3 regions of the Bradyrhizobium sp. 160 genome follow, and region 2 is predicted to be linked to each of the others. Evidence: predicted binding sites of a transcription regulator. Region 2 holds the regulator's gene; each other region holds the start of a gene.
What was found. Region 2 encodes LexA, which represses DNA repair genes until DNA is damaged. Its sites were predicted from a motif close to TGTTCNNNNTGTGTTCNG; they were not measured.

Region 1 (6,404 bases), on a different contig from region 2:
TCCTTTGAGGAAATCCCGATGTCCCTTGCAGCCCTCGAATCCACCATCAACAGCGCCTTCGACGCGCGCGAGACCATCTCGACCACGACCAAGGGCGAGGTGCGCGAGGCCGTGGACCAGGCGCTGGAAATCCTGGACAAGGGCGAGGCGCGCGTTGCCGAGCGCGGCAGCGACGGCAAGTGGAAGGTCAACCAATGGCTGAAGAAGGCCGTGCTGCTCTCCTTCCGCCTCAACGACATGGACGTCATTCCCGGCGGATCGGGCAAGGCGACCTGGTGGGACAAGGTGCCCTCGAAGTTCGAAGGCTGGGGCGAGAACCGCTTTCGCGATGCCGGTTTCCGTGCCGTCCCCGGCTCCATCGTGCGCCGCTCGGCCTTTATCGCCAAGAACGTCGTGCTGATGCCGTCCTTCGTCAACCTCGGCGCCTATGTCGATGAGAGCACCATGGTCGACACCTGGGCCACCGTCGGCTCCTGCGCCCAGATCGGCAAGCGCGTGCACATCTCCGGCGGCGCCGGCATCGGCGGCGTGCTCGAGCCGCTCCAGGCCGAGCCCGTGATTATCGAGGACGACTGTTTCATCGGCGCGCGGAGCGAGGTCGCCGAAGGCGTGATCGTGCGCAAGGGCGCGGTGTTGGCGATGGGCGTGTTCCTGGGCGCCTCCACCAAGATCGTCAACCGCGAGACCGGCGAAATCTTCATGGGCGAAGTGCCCGAATATTCCGTGGTGGTGCCGGGCGCGCTGCCCGGCAAGCCCATGAAGAACGGCCAGCCCGGTCCGAGCACCGCCTGCGCCGTCATCGTCAAGCGCGTCGACGAGCGCACGCGGTCGAAGACGAGCATCAACGAGCTGCTGCGGGATTGATCGGACGCGCATGACCGATGCTCTCTCCATTGCCCGCGATCTCATCCGCTGCCCCTCGGTAACCCCGGCCGATGCCGGTGCGCTCGGGGTGCTTGAACAAGCCCTGAACGCAGCAGGCTTCACCTGTCACCGCGTGACCTTCAGCGAACCCGGCACCGCCGACATCGACAATCTCTATGCGCGGATCGGCAGCGAGGGCCCGCACATCACCTTTGCCGGCCACACCGACGTGGTGCCGCCCGGTGACGAGAGCGCCTGGAGCGTCGGCGCGTTCTCGGGCGAGGTCCGGGATGGTTTCCTGCACGGCCGCGGCGCGGTCGACATGAAGGGCGGCATCGCCTGCTCGGTGGCGGCGGTGCTGGAGCATCTCGCCGCCAATGAGGGCAAGCCGCGCAAGGACGGCAAGGGCTCGATCTCCTTCCTGATCACCGGCGACGAGGAAGACGTTTCGATCAACGGCACGGTCAAGCTGCTGGAATGGGCCGCCGAGCGCGGCGAAAAGTTCGACCATTGCGTGCTGGGCGAGCCCTCCAACGTCGAGACGCTCGGTGACACCATCAAGGTCGGCCGCCGCGGCTCGCAATCCGGCACGCTCTATGTCGACGGCGTGCAGGGCCATGTCGCCTATCCGCATCGCGCCTCCAACCCGGTGCCTGATATCGCGCGGCTGATCGTGGCGATCTCCGACGAGCCGCTCGACCATGGCAGCGCCCAGTTCCAGGCCTCCAATCTCGAATTCACCTCGGTCGACGTCGGCAACAAGGCCAGCAACGTCATCCCCGGCGAGGCCCGCGCGAAATTCAACATCCGCTACAACGACAACCACACGCAAGCATCCTTGCGCGAATTGGTCGAGGCGCGCCTCGCCAAAGCCTGCGGCAACCGCATCCGCGCCCGCATCGTCTGGGATCACTCGAACTCCAACGTGTTCGTGACCAAGCCCGGCCCGTTCACCGATCTTGCAGTGTCCGCGATCGAAGAAGTGACGGGCCGCAAGCCGGAGCTGTCGACCTCGGGCGGCACGTCGGACGCGCGCTTCATCTCCAGCTACTGCCCAGTGATCGAGTTCGGCCTGGTCGGCCAGACCATGCACCAGATCGACGAGCGGGTGCCGGTGACGGATCTGGAGAAGCTGACGCGGGTGTATCGGGGAATTTTGGCGCGGTATTTTGCGTAAGGTGCTGCTGCTTTGCCTGCGGTGTCTTCGCCAAATCCTCCGCCGTCATGCCCGGGCTTGTCCCGGGCATGACGCTACTGGCGGCATTAGGCTCTAATAATCCACCTTCACCAGATACAGCCCCTGCGGCGGGGCGACGATGCCGCAGGCGGCGCGACTGCGGGCGGCGAGTGCGGCCGACAGATCATCGGCCGTCCAGCGTCCCTCGCCGACCCAGACCAGCGATCCCACCATCGAGCGCACCTGGCTGTGCAGGAACGAGCGCGCAGAGGTGACAATGGTGATCTCGCGGCCGTCGCGTATCACGTCGAGCTGATCGAGCGTCTTCTCCGGCGACTTGGCTTGGCACTCGGTATCGCGGAACGTCGTGAAGTCGTGCTTGCCGAGCAGACGCTGGGCTGCTGCATGCATCGCGTCACTGTCGAGCCGGCGCGGCACGCGCCAGGCGCGACCGACGTCGATGGCGAGATTGGCGCGGGTGTTGATGATGCGGTAGCGGTAGTGGCGCTTGATGGCCGAGAAGCGTGCCTCGAAGGTCTCGGGGACGATCTCGGCCTCGAGCACCGCGATCGGATGCGGGCGCAAATGCGCGTTGAGCCCGTCGCGAAAACGATCCGGCGCAAATTGCTTGCCGATGTCGACATGCGCGACCTGGCCAAGCGCGTGCACGCCGGCATCGGTGCGGCCAGCGCCATGCACCCGCGCGCCCGCGCCGGTCATCGCCTTGACCGCGGCCTCCAGCGCGCCCTGCACCGAGGGCAGCGTCTCCTGCACTTGCCAGCCGAAGAACGGCGCGCCGTCATATTCGATGGTGAGCTTGTAACGGGGCATCGTGTCCAGTTTCACCGTCATTGCCCGCGAAGGCGGGCAATCCAGTACTCCGCAGCCTATCAGATCAACCGAGAAGCCTCGGCGTACTGGATACCCCGCCTTCGCGGGGTATGACAGTGTCAGCTGAATTTCGCGCCCGCCCTCACAGGCACGCCGCGCAGAAAGTCCGCGGCCCGCATCCTGGCCTTGCCTTCGCGCTGCAGCTCGAGGATGCGAACCGCACCCTCGCCGCAGGCGATGGTGAGGTGGTCGTCGAGCACCTCGCCCGGCGCACCTGAGCCGTTCGCCAATTCACATCGCAGGATCTTGACGCGCGCATTTTCGCTGACGTCCACAAGCTCGGTCCAGGCGCCGGGAAACGGCGACAGGCCATGGATGTGGCGCAGCACCGCGCGTGCGGGTTTGGTCCAATCGATCCGCCCCTCGGCCTTGTCGATCTTAGCGGCATAGGTGACACCGTCCTCGCTCTGCTTTTTGAGCTGGAGCCCGCCGCGTGCGAGCGCCGCCATCGCGCGCACCATCAAATCGGCACCTAACCGGGACAGGCGATCGTGCAGATCGGCCGCGGTCATGCTGTCGGTGATCGCGATGCGCTCGGCCATGGCGACGTCGCCGGTATCTAAGCCGACATCCATCTTCATCACCATCACGCCGCTTTCGGCATCGCCCGCCATGATGGCGCGGTTGATCGGCGCGGCGCCGCGCCAGCGCGGCAAGAGCGAAGCGTGCAGATTGTAGCAGCCGAGCTTCGGCGCATCGAGGATCGCCTGCGGCAGGATCATGCCATAGGCGACGACGACGGCGGCATCGGCATCGAAGGCGCGAAACTCGTCGAGCGCTTCCGGCGTCCTCAACGTCTTCGGCGTCAGCACGTGAACGCCGAGTTTTCGCGCGGCTTCTTCAACCGGAGTGGGCTGCAATTGCAGGCCGCGCCGTCCGCCCGGCTTCGGCGCGCGGGTGTAGACGGCGGCGATCTCGTGGCCATGCGCGACCAGCTCGAGCAGCGTCGGCACGGAGAAATCGGGCGTGCCCATGAAGATCAGGCGGAGGGGCATGTGGAAGACCTGCGAAAGGCGCAATCCCGTGACAGTCATTCCGGGGCGGCGCGAAGAGCCGAACCCGGAATCTCGAGGTTCCGGGTTCGATGCTTCGCATCGCCCCGGAACGACAGAAAGCCTACTCTACCCCGCGCGCTTGGCGGCCTTCTCGAACTTCTTCATGACGCGGTCGCGCTTCAGCTTCGACAGGTAGTCGACAAACAGGACGCCGTTGAGATGATCGATCTCGTGCTGGATGCAGGTGGCATAGAGGCCTTCGGCATCCTCTTCGTGCAGCTTGCCGTCGAGATCGGTGAAGCGCACGCGCACCTTCGCCGGGCGCTCGACCTCCTCGTAATATTCGGGGATCGAGAGGCAGCCTTCCTCGTACACTGAAAGTTCCTCCGAGGAGGAGAGAATCTCCGGATTGATGAAGACGCGCGGCTCGTGCCTGGTCTCGCCGTCCTCGTCGCGCTTGGCGAGGTCCATGGTGATCAGCCGCAGCGGCTGCGCGACCTGGATCGCGGCGAGGCCAATGCCAGGCGCGTCGTACATGGTCTCGAACATGTCGTCGGCAAGCTTGCGGATCTCCGACGTGACCTTCTCGATCGGCTTGGAGACCAAACGCAGCTGCTTGTCGGGCAGGATGATGATTTCTCTTAGGGCCATGGCCGCGATTTAAGCTGCGTGTCGGGTGCGGTCAATCCGGCGCGGAACTCCGTTAACCCTCCGCTAACCATAAAACTTCAGATTTCGTTAACCATAAGAATCAACGGGACTTTGGCCATAGACGTTCGCTATTCGTTCGTGGAGCCCGGCGAATCGGCTAGAAGGGTCGGCATGAACGAGATCATCTTCGTGCTCGGCGACTGGCCGGTGCGCACCATCGACGCGCTGATCGGCTTCGGCGCCCTCGTCCTCATCCTGCTGGTGGTGATTGCCGTGGTGATCGCGCGCTCCGGGCGGCGCGGCGCGGAACTCGCGATGGCCAATGCCATCCGTGCCGACGAGCTCGAGGAGCGCCTGAGCGAGGTGCTGCGGGCGCAGAGCGAGGCTTCGGGCCGGGTCGACGCCATGACCCAGGCGCTGGCCGGCCGCCAGGCCGAGATGGCACGGGCGGTCAATGAGCGGCTGGATTCGGTGACGCATCGCGTCGGCCAGTCCATGGAACACTCCACCCGCAACACCATGGAGAGCCTGCGCGCGCTGCATGAGCGGCTCGGCATCATCGACAGCGCGCACAAGAACCTCACCGACCTCACCACCCAGGTGACGACCCTGCGCGACGTGCTCGCCAACAAGCAGTCGCGCGGCGCCTTCGGCCAGGCGCGGATGGAGGCGATTGTCCAGGACGGTCTTCCAAAGGGGTCCTACGAGTTCCAGTTCACGCTCTCGACCGGCAAGCGGCCGGATTGCGTCGTGTTCCTGCCCGACCAGCGCCCGCTCTGCATCGATGCAAAATTTCCGCTGGAGGCGGTGACGGCCCTGCACGATGCCCGCACCGACGAGGAGCGGCGGATTGCCACGCAGCGGCTACGCGGCGACGTGATGAAGCACGTCAGCGACATCGCCGAAAAATACCTCGTCACGGGCGAGACCCAGGAGATGGCGCTGATGTTCGTGCCGTCGGAATCGGTCTATGCCGAGATCCATGACGGCTTTGACGACGTGATCCAGAAAGCGTACCGCGCTCGCGTGGTGCTGGTGTCGCCGTCGCTTTTGATGCTCGCGATCCAGGTGATGCAGCAGATCATGAAGGACGCGCGCATGCGCGACGCAGCCGACCAGATCCGCACCGAGGTTATCAAGCTCGGCGACGATTTGAGTCGTCTGCGCGACCGAGTGCTGAAACTGCAAAAGCATTTCTCCGACGTCAACGAGGACGTCCGCCAGGTTCTGATCTCGGCCGACAAGATCGAAAAGCGCGCCGGACGTATCGAGGAGCTCGATTTCAGCAAGAGCGATGCCCCCGATGCCCCACGGCTGGTAGCGACGGGCGCGGGCGAGGTGTTCCCGAGGAAGCTGCAGGCAGGGGAGTGAGATTTGGGGCACACTGTCATGCCCCGCGCAGGGGGCATCCTGTACGCCGCGGCAATCGTGGTTGAGCCGAGGCGCTGGTGATTACTGGATCGTCCGCCTTCGCGGACGATGACAGCAGTAGGGGTGTCGCATGAGTGCACGCCATTACTACGTCTACATTCTCGCCAGCAAAATTGGCGCAACGCTCTATATCGGCGTGACAAATGACCTCATCCGCCGGGTCGCAGAGCACAGATCAAAAACTCGTCGAGAGCTTCACGGAAAAGTACGACGTCGCAAGGCTGTCTACTTTGAGCAGTTCGATGATCCCGAGAACGCAATAAAGCGCGAGAAGCGCCTTAAGAAGTGGAACAGGGCCTGGAAGATCCGGCTGATTGAGCAGCACAACCCGAACTGGGATGACTTGTATCCCGGAATAGCCGGGCTGCCATAAGGTCGTCATGCCCCGCGAAGGC
Region 2 (6,404 bases):
GTCGCGGTGTCGCGCTGGGTTGCGGCGCTGCCCGGTGCAGTCGGCCGGATCCCTGCGTTCGGCACCGCGCCGTTGATCGCGGCAAGCCTCGGGATCATCGTGATGGGTCTGTTGCGCACGCCCTTGCGCTGGTCCGGTGCCTTGGTGCTGCTGGCTTCCATCGCGTGGGGGCTGTCGGTGCGGCAGCCCGATATCCTGATTGCCGGGGACGGCGCCAGCGTCGCGGTGCGGGGCAGGGACGGGCAGTTGCATGTGATCCGGGCGAGCAAGGATGGCTTTCTGCTCAAACAGTGGTTAGCTGCCGACGCCGATCCGCGCGATGCCGGGAGTAGCTCGCTGGCTGACGGCGTGTCGTGCGATGAGTCCGGCTGTGTGACGCCGCTTGCCGACGGTCGGCTGGTCGCGCTTTCCCTGCGCATCGATGCGCTGGCTGAGGATTGCAGTCGTGCCGCGCTGGTGGTCACGACGCGCCCCGCGCCGCCCGATTGCGCGGCGATGGTGGTCGACCGGCAACGTCTCGCCAGCCAAGGCGCGCTGGCATTGACGCAGCGTGGTGACGGCTTTGCGATTCAGGCGGTGAGAGCAAGAGGCACAAGCCGTCCCTGGCTGCCGGCCGGCGCCGGCGAGGGTGATTTCGACGGCAGCCTTGTGCCGAGGACGGCCGCGGCCCGCAACCGGGATGCAACGCCGGCGGAGACCGACCTGCAGGTCGACGATTAGGCGCCGGACGATTAAAAACAAACGCGAAGAGTAGGTCCGGGTCCGACCGGACGTTCCGCAGCATTAAATCTTACCATCTCGCCGGCCTCGGCCGGCGATGGCAATTTCAATCCTGGCCCGACCCCGCGGGCGGGGACGGCTCAGCCAATCGGCAAGCGCGTGATCGTCGACCGGCTATCGGCGACGATCTGCGGCTTGTGCTCGCGCTCGCTGACCGGCTGCGTCACCGGCAATTGCAGCACGGTTGCGCGCTGGCCTTCGACGAGCTGCGTCACCAGCACGTATTTGCCGTCGGGGAATTCGATCGCGTCATGATGGCGGTCGGGTATGTGCGGATCGATCTTGCCGAACTTGCCGACGCGGGAGTTGATGGTGCGCGTCCAGATCCAGCGATTATCGTAACGGACGTTGTCGGCGAAGGCGAGCTCCGTTCCCGGCAGCAGGCAGACGGCCACGGTCGGATCGGCCGCGGAAGCAAAGCCGCGCGTTGAGGTGCCGCGGAACGTTGTCGACACGATCGTCTCGCCGACTTCGGCGGGGCGAGATGCAACGGCATGCAGGCTGTAGTCACACATCGGGTGCTCCTCATTCGAAGATAGCAACCCGCGCCTCCTTCGGAGGCGCAAGCCTCTATCAGAGTGGAAGCACGTAACGCTCTGCTCCGTTGTAGGCAAATCTGCGGCTGGCGTTGCCGGACGCGATCACATTATCTTTCCCGAAGCCATAGGAACAAAGCTCGCTTCAGTGCATTCGGCGGATGCGAGCGCCCGTGGCCTACGGGCGCCGACCAGGGGAATGTGGCCAGCTTCGCCGTGGCTGTCGGTCGATGGCAGTTCGGGCGTTGCGGAAATGCTCGCTCCCTGCGTGCGCCGACTTGCGTGCGTGGTGCTGCAATTGAGTTGCGAATGCTTGCGCGGCCGATCAAGCGATCAGCACGCTGCGAAGGCGCTTAAGGCGATCCTGCACATCGTAATCTCCTAAGATCTCTTCACAAGCGATGAGTGCTTGGGGCCGCATGCCGAGGATGGAGCGCCGGAGAGAGGGGCCGGATAATCTGCGCAAGACCAAAAGACTATCCAGCTGGAGCGGACCGTCGTCCGCTCCAATCGGAATCATTGGTATCGAATGACCGCTAGCTCGTCTCAGTACTTGCGGTACAGCCCGATCAGCTTGCCCTGAATCTTCACCCGGTTCGGCGGCAGGATGCGCACCTCATAGGCGGCATTGGCGGGCTCGAGCGCGATCGACGCCCCCCGGCGGCGGAAGCGCTTGAGCGTCGCTTCCTCGTCGTCGATCAGGGCCACCACGATGTCGCCGGTATCGGCGCTCTCGTTACGCTGGATCAGCGCCATGTCGCCATCGAGAATGCCAGCTTCGACCATCGAATCGCCGCGCACTTCGAGTGCGTAGTGCTCGCCTGAGCCGAGCATGTCGGGCGGCACGCTGATGGTGTGACTGCGGGTCTGCAACGCTTCGATCGGCGTGCCGGCCGCGATGCGACCCATCACGGGCACCGCAACGGGACGCTCGCCCTCGTCCGCGGAAGAACTGGAGCTCGCGCGCACCTTGCCGAGATTGCCCTCGATGACGCTCGGCGTGAAGCCGCGGCGGCTGCCGGCGGCGGCCTGGAGCTCGGGCAGCTTGATCACCTCGATGGCGCGGGCGCGGTTGGGCAGGCGGCGGATGAAGCCGCGCTCCTCGAGCGCAGTGATCAGGCGATGGATGCCCGATTTCGAGCGCAGGTCGAGCGCATCCTTCATCTCGTCGAAGGAGGGCGGCACGCCGCTTTCCTTCAGACGTTCGCTGATGAACCGCAGAAGCTCGTATTGTTTGCGCGTTAACATCTCGACCAAAGTCCCCCGGTTGATGTCGTTCGATTCCGAGACGCTGAATTGGAGCGGTAGACCGCTACATGCTCGAAACAAATCATGAACGGACACTATATGTTCCATATGTGTTCCGCAACTGCTTAATTTACCGTGAACGCGGCAAAGTTCGCGGAACGCGTGTAGTGGATGCGTTCAGACGGGCAGGCGCAGCACCTCGCAAGGCGAGCCGGCCTCTGCCTTCGGAGCGAACGGTGCGCGGACGAGAAGTGCCTGTGCTGCAGCGAGATTCGCAAGCAGCGAGGAATCCTGGTGATCGACGGGAAGGGCCACCAGCGTGCCGTCGTCGCGCGTCTCCAGATGTGCGCGCAGATAGTCCGCGCGCATATCGTTTGCGTCCACATCGCGGCCGAGCACGGCGCGCTCTTGTCGGTGATGAATCACGGATCGTCCCGACAAGGCGCGAATCAGCGGCACCAGGAACAGGAAGGCGCACACGTAGGATGACACGGGATTACCCGGCAGGCCGATCACGCGCATCGCGCCGAGCCGCCCATGCATCATCGGCTTGCCCGGGCGCATCGCGATCTTCCAGAACGCCATCGCGACGCCTTCGTCCCTCAGCGCCTGCTGGACCAGATCGTGGTCGCCGACCGACGCGCCGCCGCTCGTGACCAGGATCTCGGCGCCGCTCTCGCGGGCGCGGCGGATGCCGGCAGTGGTGGCCTCCAGCGTATCGGCGACAATGCCAAGGTCGATGGTATCGGCCCCCTCGCTGCGGGCGAGCGCGTGCAGGGCGTAGCCGTTGGAATAGACGATCTGGCCGCGACCGGGCGTGGTTCCCGGCATTACCAGTTCGTCGCCGGTGGCGAGGATCGCGACCTTCGGACGGCGGCAGACGGCAAGCTGCGGATGATTCATGGCGGCGGCGAGTGCGAGATCGCGCTCGGTGAGACGGGTTCCCTTGCGCAGGAGCAGGTCGCCTTCGGAGAAGTCGACGCCCGCGGGGCGGATGTGGCGGCCGGCAATGGCGGCTTCCTTGATCGTGATGCGCTTGCCGTCCGCAACCGTGTCCTCCTGGATCACGACTGCGTCGGCACCGTTGGGAATGACGCCGCCGGTGAAGATCCGCACGGCTTCGCCGGGGCCCAGCGTTCCCGCGAATGGACGACCCGCCGCCACCTCGCCAATCAAGGTGAGCGCACTATCGAGCTTTGTTGCATCGCTCGCGCGCACCGCGTAGCCGTCCATCGCCGACATTGCTTCCGGCGGCTGTGTGCGCAGCGCCGCGACATCGCGTGCGAGCACGCGATGATAGGCCTCGTTGAGGGAAACCATCGCTTCAGGCAGCGGCTCCGCACCTGCCAGCACCGCGGCAAGCGCGTCAGAAACCGGCATCAAGGCCAAGGGCGGAAACTCCTGCTGAGCATATCGGCAATGGGCGGCGAAAGTTCTAGCCGAGTGCAGGCGTGAGGCAAAGGCGCCGACAGGATGATTTATCCTGCGTGATCTCCGTCATGAAGAATCGTGCGCAGACCGGTCACGGCATGATCCGGAAGGCGAGACAGACCGGTACGAGGATAGCCATGGCGAGGACGACAAGGATGAGCGCCACGGCCAGCATCGGATCAACTCTGCGTCTGTTCGCCCGAACTGACGCCGGCTGTCACGTCCGGAGCTTTGGGGCTTTGATCCTTGTCCGGCAGCGGATCGGCCTGCGACTTTAGGTCGGCGGCCTTGCTGATCAGCTTGGCGGAGAGGCGCGAATCCGAGGTGGTCTTGGCGAATTCGAGCAGCAAGGAGGCTTGCTTTGTGAGGTAGGCTTTGCCCAGCACGAGAATAAGTCCGATGTAGACGTCCCAACGGACTCATAGAGTCCGGAGGGAGGTATTCCGTTCCCGGAACTCTGTACAAAAATGTACAAAGTGAATTGGTCCCTACCCGAGCGGATTTGGGTGCCCGGAACCCGACCCGATCCGGTCGGCATCGGTGGTCAAATTCCCAACGCTAGCAAGGCCTTGCCGACATCACCGGGCGAGGTGACATGCACCGCCGTCAGTCCACGCGCTCGCGCCCCCTCGATGTTCTCGGCAAGGTCGTCGAAGAAGACGATTCGGCTGGCTGGCAGGCCGATCGCCGCCACGACATGATCGAACGCCTCTGCATCCGGTTTGCGCAGGCCGATGCTGGACGACAGATAGAGCTCGCGGAAATGCCCGAGCACCCCGGCATATTCCTTCGAGAAATAGTCGACATGTGGCCGGTTGGTGTTGGAGAAGGCATATAGCGGCACCTGCTTCGCCGCGCGCGGCAAGAGCTCGGCGATCTCAGGCATCTCGCCGGCGAAGATCGCGTTCCATCCCTCCAGAAATTGCGCGTCGGAAATGCCGATCCCGAGCGATGAACGCAGCGATTGGAAATAATCCTCGTCGCTGATCTTGCCGACCTCGTGCAGCCGGTAGGCCTCGTCACGCACATAGCGTGCGACGATGGCCTCGGGCTGGCAGCCCGCATGCCCCGCCCAGCAGGCGATCGCCTTGGAGAAATCGATATCGAGCACCACGCGGCCGAGATCGAACAGGAGCGCATCGGCGCTACCGGGGGAGAGTGAGGTCATCGCGTTCTTTCACTTTTCAGTATCGGTAGGGCTCGTGGTCGAACAGCGGGAACGCGCTGAACACGCTCGGCGCATTCGTTGCGGTCGCCTGATGCAGGCAGGATTTGTCGACTTCGGCGAACGAGGTGGCACCCAGGAGGCCGAGGCAGCGCAGCACTTCGTCCTCCAGCAGTTCCAGCATTCGCATCACGCCTGCTTCGCCGGCCGCGGCCAGCGCCCAGCATTGCAGCCGGCCGATGCCGACGATGTCGGCGCCGGCCGCGATCGCCTTGACGATGTCGGTGCCGCGGCAGAAGCCGCCATCGACCATGATCTTGGCGCGGCCCTTCACCGCCTCGACGATTTCAGGCAGCACATGCATGGCGCCGCGGCCGTGATCGAGCTGACGGCCGCCATGGTTGGAGACGTAGATCCACTCGACACCGTGATCGATCGCGATCTGAGCGTCCTCGGCGGTGGCGATGCCCTTCAGGATCAGTGGGATCCTGAACTTGTCCTTGATCATCTTCACCGTCCGCCATTCCAGACCCTTCTGGAAATCGCCGCCGGTCGCGCGCAGGCGGCTTTCGCGAACGTAGCGCTTGGCGATGTCACGTTCGCGACGGCTGTAATGGGCGGTGTCGACAGTCAGGCAGAACGCGGCATAGCCGTTCTTCTCGCTCCGGCTGACGACATCGGCGACGAAGGCATCGTCGCCGCGGACATAGAGCTGATAGAGCCGCAGCGCGTCGGGCGCGGCCTCGCCGGTCTTCTCGAGCCCCGGCTCGGACACCGAGCTCAACATGTGCGCCGCACCGAAGGTGCCGGCGGCGCGCGCGACGCTTGCCGCGCCATCGGGATCGAAGATCTCCAGCGCACCGACGGGGGCGAGCACCACCGGCAGCCGCATCCTGCGGCCGAACTGCTCGACGGAGCCGTCGACCTTGCGAACGTCGCGCAGCACGCGCGGGCGGAAGGCGATCTCGTCCAGCGCCATGCGGTTGCGGCGCATCGTGGTCTCGGTCTCGGCAGCGCCGACGATGTAGTCCCAGGCATTCTGGTTGAGGTTGGCGCGCGCCTTCCGGATGAACTCGTGCAGGTTCTGGAACGGCTCGTTGCTGGCGCCGAGTTCGACGTTCCTGTCCGGCCGGATGCGGGGCGCGTCATTCATTGTTGTCCTCCCGAGAATTTGAAGTCTTGTCGCCATCGCCTAGCGTGTCCGGCCCTCCAAAACCATCCTAAAATCGCATAGCTGCGAGGCG
Region 3 (6,404 bases), on a different contig from region 2:
CAATTCTGAATTCTTAGCTCGCCTTCTTCGCCGGCGCGTCGCCGACCTTCTTCTGGATGGCGCGCTTCAGCTCGAGGGCGCGCGGCGACAGGACGTCGGCGCTGGCCTTGAGCAGGAAGGCATCCAAGCCGCCATTGTGGTCGACGCTCTTGACCGCGTTGGTGGAGACGCGCAGGCGCACGTTGCGCTCGAGGGCTTCCGAGATGAACGTCACGTTGACGAGGTTCGGCAGGAAGCGGCGCTTGGTCTTGATGTTGGAGTGGCTGACCTTGTGGCCGACGAGGGGGCCCTTGGCCGTCAGTTCGCAGCGGCGAGACATGGTAGAAATCCTCAGGTTCGAGCCCCCAACGATTTGCGGCCGCCATTCGGGGCGCCACGGGGGCAAATTCTTTCGTCCTTGCAGGGAGCGGGCGGACGTATAGGGGGGAAGGGGCGGGACGTCAAGGTTTTGGGGTGGATTTAGCCCCACGCCGGGCGTCATCGCCCGCGAAGGCGGGCGATCCAGTATTCCACCGGCGCGGCTGGAGTCGAGGGGCCGCAGCGTGCTGGATGCCCCGCTTTCGCGGGGCATGACCGCGGAGGGGGCGGGGAAAGGTTGGCGCCAAGGGCTACCGCCCGATCACCAAAACGGCAATGATCGGAACGCCTTACCATCACATAAAGGGCGTATTCGCGGCCGAAGAGTCCTGGGGAGTTCCGCCGCTTTTGGCGTCCAGCACATTGTTTGCCGCTGTTTTTGGCTTAACTAACAAGGCCTGACGGCCCCATTGGATGGCTTCGTGAATATCCTGACCTCTCACCCGCCGCGGCGGCGCGCCGGCCAGTTGGCCCTGGCGGCGTTCTGCGGCCTCGTCTTGGCGTGGGGAGCGGCGCCGGCAACGGCGCAAGGCAAGCTCGAGGCGCAATATGAGGCGACACTATCGGGCATTCCCGTCGGCAAGGGCGCCTGGAACATCGACATCCAGGACGACGTGTTCGCGGCCGCGGCTTCCGGCGGCACCACGGGGCTTTTGAAGTCGTTCGCGGGCGGCTCGGGCACCGGCGCCTCGCAGGGCCGCGTCGTCAACGGCGCGCTGGTTGCGACCGGCTATCAGGCCTCCACCACCACCTCGAAGAAGACCGAAGAGATCCGCATCACCCTCGACAAGGGCAATGTGAAGGATTTTGCGATCCTGCCGGAGCCGCCGGTCGACCCCGATCGCATCGTCGTCACCGAAGCGCATCGCCGCGGCGTCTGGGATCCGATGACGGCCTCGCTGCTGCGCGTGCCCGGCAATGGCGATCCGGTGTCGCCCGAGGCCTGCCATAATAGCGCGCCCGTGTTCGACGGCCGCATGCGCTACGACTTGAAACTCGATTTCAAGCGCATGGAGAGCGTGAAGGCCGAGAAGGGCTACAAGGGCCCGGTCGTGGTCTGCGCGCTCTATTTCGTGCCTGTGGCCGGCTACATCCCCGATCGCCCCGTGATCAAATACCTCGCCGCCCAGCGCAACATCGAGATCGCCTTTGCGCCGGTGGCGGGAACGCGCATTCTGGTCCCGTTCTGGCTGAAAGTGCCGACGCCGTTGGGACCTGCGATGCTGGAAGCGACCAGCTTCATCACCTCCCCCCAGCCGCCACGCGTCGCCAAGACGCAGTAGGGGTTCTTAACCCTCCCCTCCAAGGGAGGGTAAAAGGAAGTCTTGTGAATTCAACGGCTTACCTACTGTGCATGGGGTTGTTTTCGCACTTTTTGTTTGGCAGGTCGGCGAAGCTGGAATCCATTTGACTCCCGCCTGATTCTGATTCGACTCCCGGCCGTCCCCAGCCTTAAGGAACACGTCATCAAATCGTCGCTTGTACGGCAGCCGGAGCCTTCATCTAGTGCACGCCTGTGGCGAGTCCCGCGACATGTTGCGTGAACGGAACGGGACTCGGCAGGGAGTCAGCGATTCGGCCGCGATTCGTTCTAGAGTCGTTCCGAAGCTTAAGGCGAACGGGAAAAGCGTCGCAAAGTGAGACACTGCGCGAGGTTGGGAAGACTGCTCCGCGTTCGCTGTCACCGCGCGGCTTGACCGGGCGATCCAGTACGCCGAGGCAATCGTGGTTGAGCCGATGAGCCGCGGCGGACTGGATGCCCCGGTCAAGCCGGGGCATGACAGCGGAGCGCGTGGTGGCGTTCGGAGACATCGCTGACACCTGATCGCCTCATCGTCTCAAACAGCACTGACATTCGCCCAAATCGGCACTACCTATCTCCAGAATGGCTTTTTCTTCCTCCCCCTTCGCTTCCGAGCGTGCCCCCGGTGCCGGCGTCACTGCGGTGCTCGGGCCGACCAACACCGGCAAGACCCATCTCGCCATCGAGCGGATGCTCGCGCATCCCTCCGGCATGATCGGCCTGCCGCTGCGCCTGCTTGCGCGCGAGGTCTACAACAAGATCGCCGATCGCGCGGGGCCAGAGAGCGTCGCGCTCGTGACCGGCGAGGAGAAGATCAAGCCGAAGAAGCCGCGCTATTGGGTCTCGACCGTCGAGGCGATGCCGCGCGATCTCGACGTCTCCTTCCTCGCCATCGACGAGGTCCAGATCGCCTCGGACCTCGAACGCGGCCACGTCTTCACCGACCGCATCCTCAACCGCCGCGGCCGCGACGAGACGCTGCTCTTGGGCGCTGCGACCATGCGCCCGATCATCGAGCGCCTCTTGCCGGGCGTGTCCATGATCACGCGGCCGCGCCTGTCGCAGCTCGAATTCGCCGGCGACCGCAAGATCACGCGCCAGCCGCGCCGCACCGCCATCGTCGCCTTCTCCGCCGACGAGGTCTACGCCATTGCCGAGCTGATCCGCCGCCAGCATGGCGGCGCCGCCGTGGTGCTGGGCTCGCTCAGCCCTCGCACCCGCAACGCGCAGGTGGCGATGTTCCAGAACGGCGATGTCGACTATCTCGTCGCCACCGACGCCGTCGGCATGGGCCTCAATCTCGACGTTGACCACGTTGCCTTTGCCTCCGATCGCAAGTTCGACGGCTACCAGTTCCGCCGCCTGACACCCTCGGAATTTGCGCAGATCGCCGGCCGCGCCGGCCGCGCCACGCGCAACGGCACCTTCGGCACCACCGGCCGCTGCGCGCCGTTCGAGCCCGAACTCGTCAACGCGCTCCAGAACCACACCTTCGATGCCGTGAAGATGCTGCAATGGCGCAACTCGAAGCTGGATTTCTCCTCGCTCGGCGCGCTCCAGGTGTCGCTGAACCTGGGCCCAGGGCACGAGGCGCTGACGCGCGCCCCGATCGCCGAGGACATGCGCGTGCTCGACCACGCCGCCCGCGACGTCGATGTGCGCGATATCGCGCATGGCAACGCGGCCGTGGAGCGCCTCTGGGAGGCCTGCCAGGTCCCCGATTACCGAAAGCTGTCGCCGGCCGCTCATGCCGAGCTGGTGACGACGCTGTACGGCTTCCTGATGCAAAAGGGATGCATCCCCGATAGCTGGTTTGCCGCCCAGGTCGATCAGGCCGACCGCGTCGATGGCGACATCGACACGCTGTCGGCCCGGATCGCGCAGATTCGCACCTGGACCTTCGTCGCCAACCGCCCGGATTGGCTGAAAGACCCCGAACGCTGGCAGGGGATCGCGCGCGAGGTCGAAAATAAATTATCGGATGCGCTCCATGAACGCTTGACTGAGCGTTTCGTTGATCGCCGTACCAGTGTATTGATGCGCCGCCTGCGGGAGAACACGAGCTTGAATACTGAAATCGGCAAGACCGGCGAAGTCATCGTCGAAGGCCACGTCATCGGCCGCCTCGACGGCTTCACCTTTGCACCGGACGCTGCGGAAGCCGGCTCCGATGCGAAAGCCTTGCAGGCTGCAGCGCAAGCGGTGCTCGCCGGCGAGATCAACGCGCGCGCCGAAAAGCTGGGCAATGCACCGGACGAGCAGTTCGTGCTGACCTCGGAAGGCATCATCCGCTGGACCGGCGATGCCGTGGCGCGCCTGTCCGCCGCAGACGACGCGCTGCATCCGCGCATCCGCATCATCTCCGACGAGCGCCTGACCGGCGGCCCGCGCGAGAAGGTGCAGGCCCGGCTCGAGCTCTGGCTCAAGACGCATATCGAAAAGCTGCTCGGGCCGATGTTCGAGCTGTCAAAGGCCGAGGATGTCACCGGCATCGCCCGCGGCATCGCCTATCAGCTGGTCGAGGCGCTCGGCGTGCTGGAGCGTCCGAAGATCGCCAGCGAGCTGAAGGATCTCGACCAGTCCTCGCGCGCGGTCTTGCGCAAGTACGGCGTCCGCTTCGGGGCCTATCACATCTACTTCCCCGGCCTGCTCAAGCCCGCCGCGCGCGCCCTCGCAGCGCTGCTCTGGGCGTTGAAGCAGGACAATGTCGATCTCTCCGCGCTGTCTGGCGCTCAGCATTTGGCATCTTCGGGCCGCACCTCGTTCCCGGTCGACAAGCAGCTGCCGCGCGATGCCTATCGCGTGCTCGGCTACAAGCAGGCCGGCGAGCGCGCCGTGCGCGTCGATATTTTGGAGCGGCTTGCCGATCTGATCCGCCCGGCGCTGGCTTGGCGCGAGAACTCGCCCGGCGAAAAGCCGGCCGGCGCGTTCGACGGCCGCGGTTTTGTGGTGACGCAGGCGATGACCTCGCTCACCGGATCGGCCGGCGAGGACTTTGCGTCGGTGCTGCGCGCGCTCGGCTATCGCATGGAGAAGCGTCCGCCGTTGCCGCCAAAGCCTGTGGTGACCGAGACGGTCGCGGCAGAGACGCCGCCCGTCGAGGGCAGCGCGGAGACGTCGACCGAGACCGCAGCGGAGGCCGTAGCGGGTCTGCCCGCAGAAGCATCCGCCAAAGCCGCTCCTGAAGCCGTCGCCGTCGAAGACGCCCCCGGCATGGAGCAGCGCGACGAGGGCGCGCACGAGCCAGAGCCTGCGCCGGAAGCTCCGCCTAAGGCCGCCGTCACGCCCGAAGATGCCCCCAGCATCGCGCCACCGGCGGAAGAGATTGCTGCGCCGGCAGAGGCTGCCGGCCTCGAAGCCGCTGCCGCCGAGACCGCGGCAACGGAAGCTACCGCAGCGCCTGAGGCTGCCGCGCCTGAAGCCGTCGCGCCTGAGGCTGCCGCGCCTGAGGCTGCGGCGACGCCGGCCGAGCCCGAGCTCGTCGAGGTCTGGCGTCCCGGCGGCCGTCACGAGGATCGCAAGCCGCGCCACGAGCGCCATCGCCATCAGCGTCACCATCAGCCGCGTCCGCAGGCGGGTGCAGAAGCTAGCACGGCCGCGCCCGGCGAAGCAGCCGAAGGCGCGAAGCCGGGTGAGCGCCATCGCCATGGTGGTGGTCATCGCCGCGACGCGGCCAAGGATTTTCGCAAGGGCCGCGAAGGTGGTGGAGACGGTGCGCCGCGTCCCGAGGGGCGTGACGACAGGAATCGCCGTTTCGAGGGCAAGGACCGCGACAACAAGGATCGCGATCGCAACCGTGACAACAAAGGCAAGTTCGGCGATCGCGACAAGGGCCGCGACAACCGTGGCCGCGACCGCCGCGACCGCGAGTCCGGTCCGTCGCTGCGTCCCTATGCCTCCAGCGCGAATCCGCGCGAACGCGATCGTCCTGTTGATCCGAACTCGCCCTTCGCAAAGCTCGCAGCGCTGAAAGAGCAACTGGCGGGGCGCAAGGAGTAATCCTACGACCGAGCGGCAGCGCATCGACAAATGGCTGTGGCACGCCCGGGTGGTGAAGGCGCGCACCTCCGCCGCTGAGCTGGTGGTCACCGGCCACGTTCGCGTCAACGGCGCACGCGAGACATCGCCGGGGCATGCGATCAAGGTCGGCGACGTCCTCACCATCGCGCTCGATCGCACCGTGCGCGTCTTGAGGGTCATCGCCTTCAACGAGCGCCGCGGCGATGCCGCCTCGGCCCGCGTGCTCTACGAAGAGCTCGGCGAGCGCAATTAATTGCGCGGTGCATTCATTTCTTGGCTGGTCAAACGCACACAAGTGTCATGATCAGCCGTTCCCGACCTTGCGGCGCCCGGCCATCCGCGCTACGCAAGCCGCGACTTTTGAAAGAGCTTTTCGGAGCGTTGGATGACTTACGTCGTCACTGAAAACTGCATCAAGTGCAAGTACACCGACTGCGTCGAGGTCTGCCCGGTCGACTGTTTCTACGAGGGCGACAACATGCTCGTCATTCACCCCGACGAGTGCATCGATTGCGGCGTGTGCGAGCCGGAATGCCCCGCCGACGCCATCAAGCCGGACACAGAGCCGGGCCTTGAAAAGTGGCTCCAAGTCAACGCCGACTACGCCAAGAGCTGGCCCAACATCACCCAGAAGAAAGAATCACCCGCCGACGCCAAGGAATTCGACGGCATGGAAGGCAAGTTCGAGAAATATTTTTCTCCGAACCCGGGCTCGGGAGACTAA

Region 1: the regulator LexA is predicted to act here: its motif matches at 4,701-4,718, upstream of IVA98_RS35495 (DNA recombination protein RmuC).
Region 3: the regulator LexA is predicted to act here: its motif matches at 1,945-1,962, upstream of IVA98_RS17180 (helicase-related protein).

Annotation. Positions count from the first base shown of each region.
Region 1 is NZ_JADPKD010000083.1:308,640-315,043, forward strand. Features, by position in the region: gene dapD (2,3,4,5-tetrahydropyridine-2,6-dicarboxylate N-succinyltransferase) at 19-864, shown strand; gene dapE (succinyl-diaminopimelate desuccinylase) at 875-2,041, shown strand; gene truA (tRNA pseudouridine(38-40) synthase TruA) at 2,135-2,872, opposite strand; gene fmt (methionyl-tRNA formyltransferase) at 2,992-3,927, opposite strand; gene def (peptide deformylase) at 4,054-4,578, opposite strand; gene IVA98_RS35495 (DNA recombination protein RmuC) at 4,750-5,949, shown strand; gene IVA98_RS35500 (GIY-YIG nuclease family protein) at 6,080-6,382, shown strand.
Region 2 is NZ_JADPKD010000008.1:597,710-604,113, reverse strand. Features, by position in the region: partial or broken gene IVA98_RS05630 (ComEC/Rec2 family competence protein) at 1-720, shown strand, start outside; gene IVA98_RS05625 (hypothetical protein) at 861-1,295, opposite strand; gene lexA (transcriptional repressor LexA) at 1,863-2,564, opposite strand; gene IVA98_RS05615 (molybdopterin molybdotransferase MoeA) at 2,742-3,953, opposite strand; gene IVA98_RS05610 (hypothetical protein) at 4,175-4,381, opposite strand; gene IVA98_RS05605 (HAD family hydrolase) at 4,540-5,163, opposite strand; gene IVA98_RS05600 (alpha-hydroxy acid oxidase) at 5,180-6,313, opposite strand.
Region 3 is NZ_JADPKD010000039.1:55,474-61,877, forward strand. Features, by position in the region: gene rpmB (50S ribosomal protein L28) at 14-319, opposite strand; gene IVA98_RS17175 (DUF3108 domain-containing protein) at 831-1,640, shown strand; gene IVA98_RS17180 (helicase-related protein) at 2,243-5,659, shown strand; gene IVA98_RS17185 (RNA-binding S4 domain-containing protein) at 5,682-5,933, shown strand; gene fdxA (ferredoxin FdxA) at 6,066-6,404, shown strand.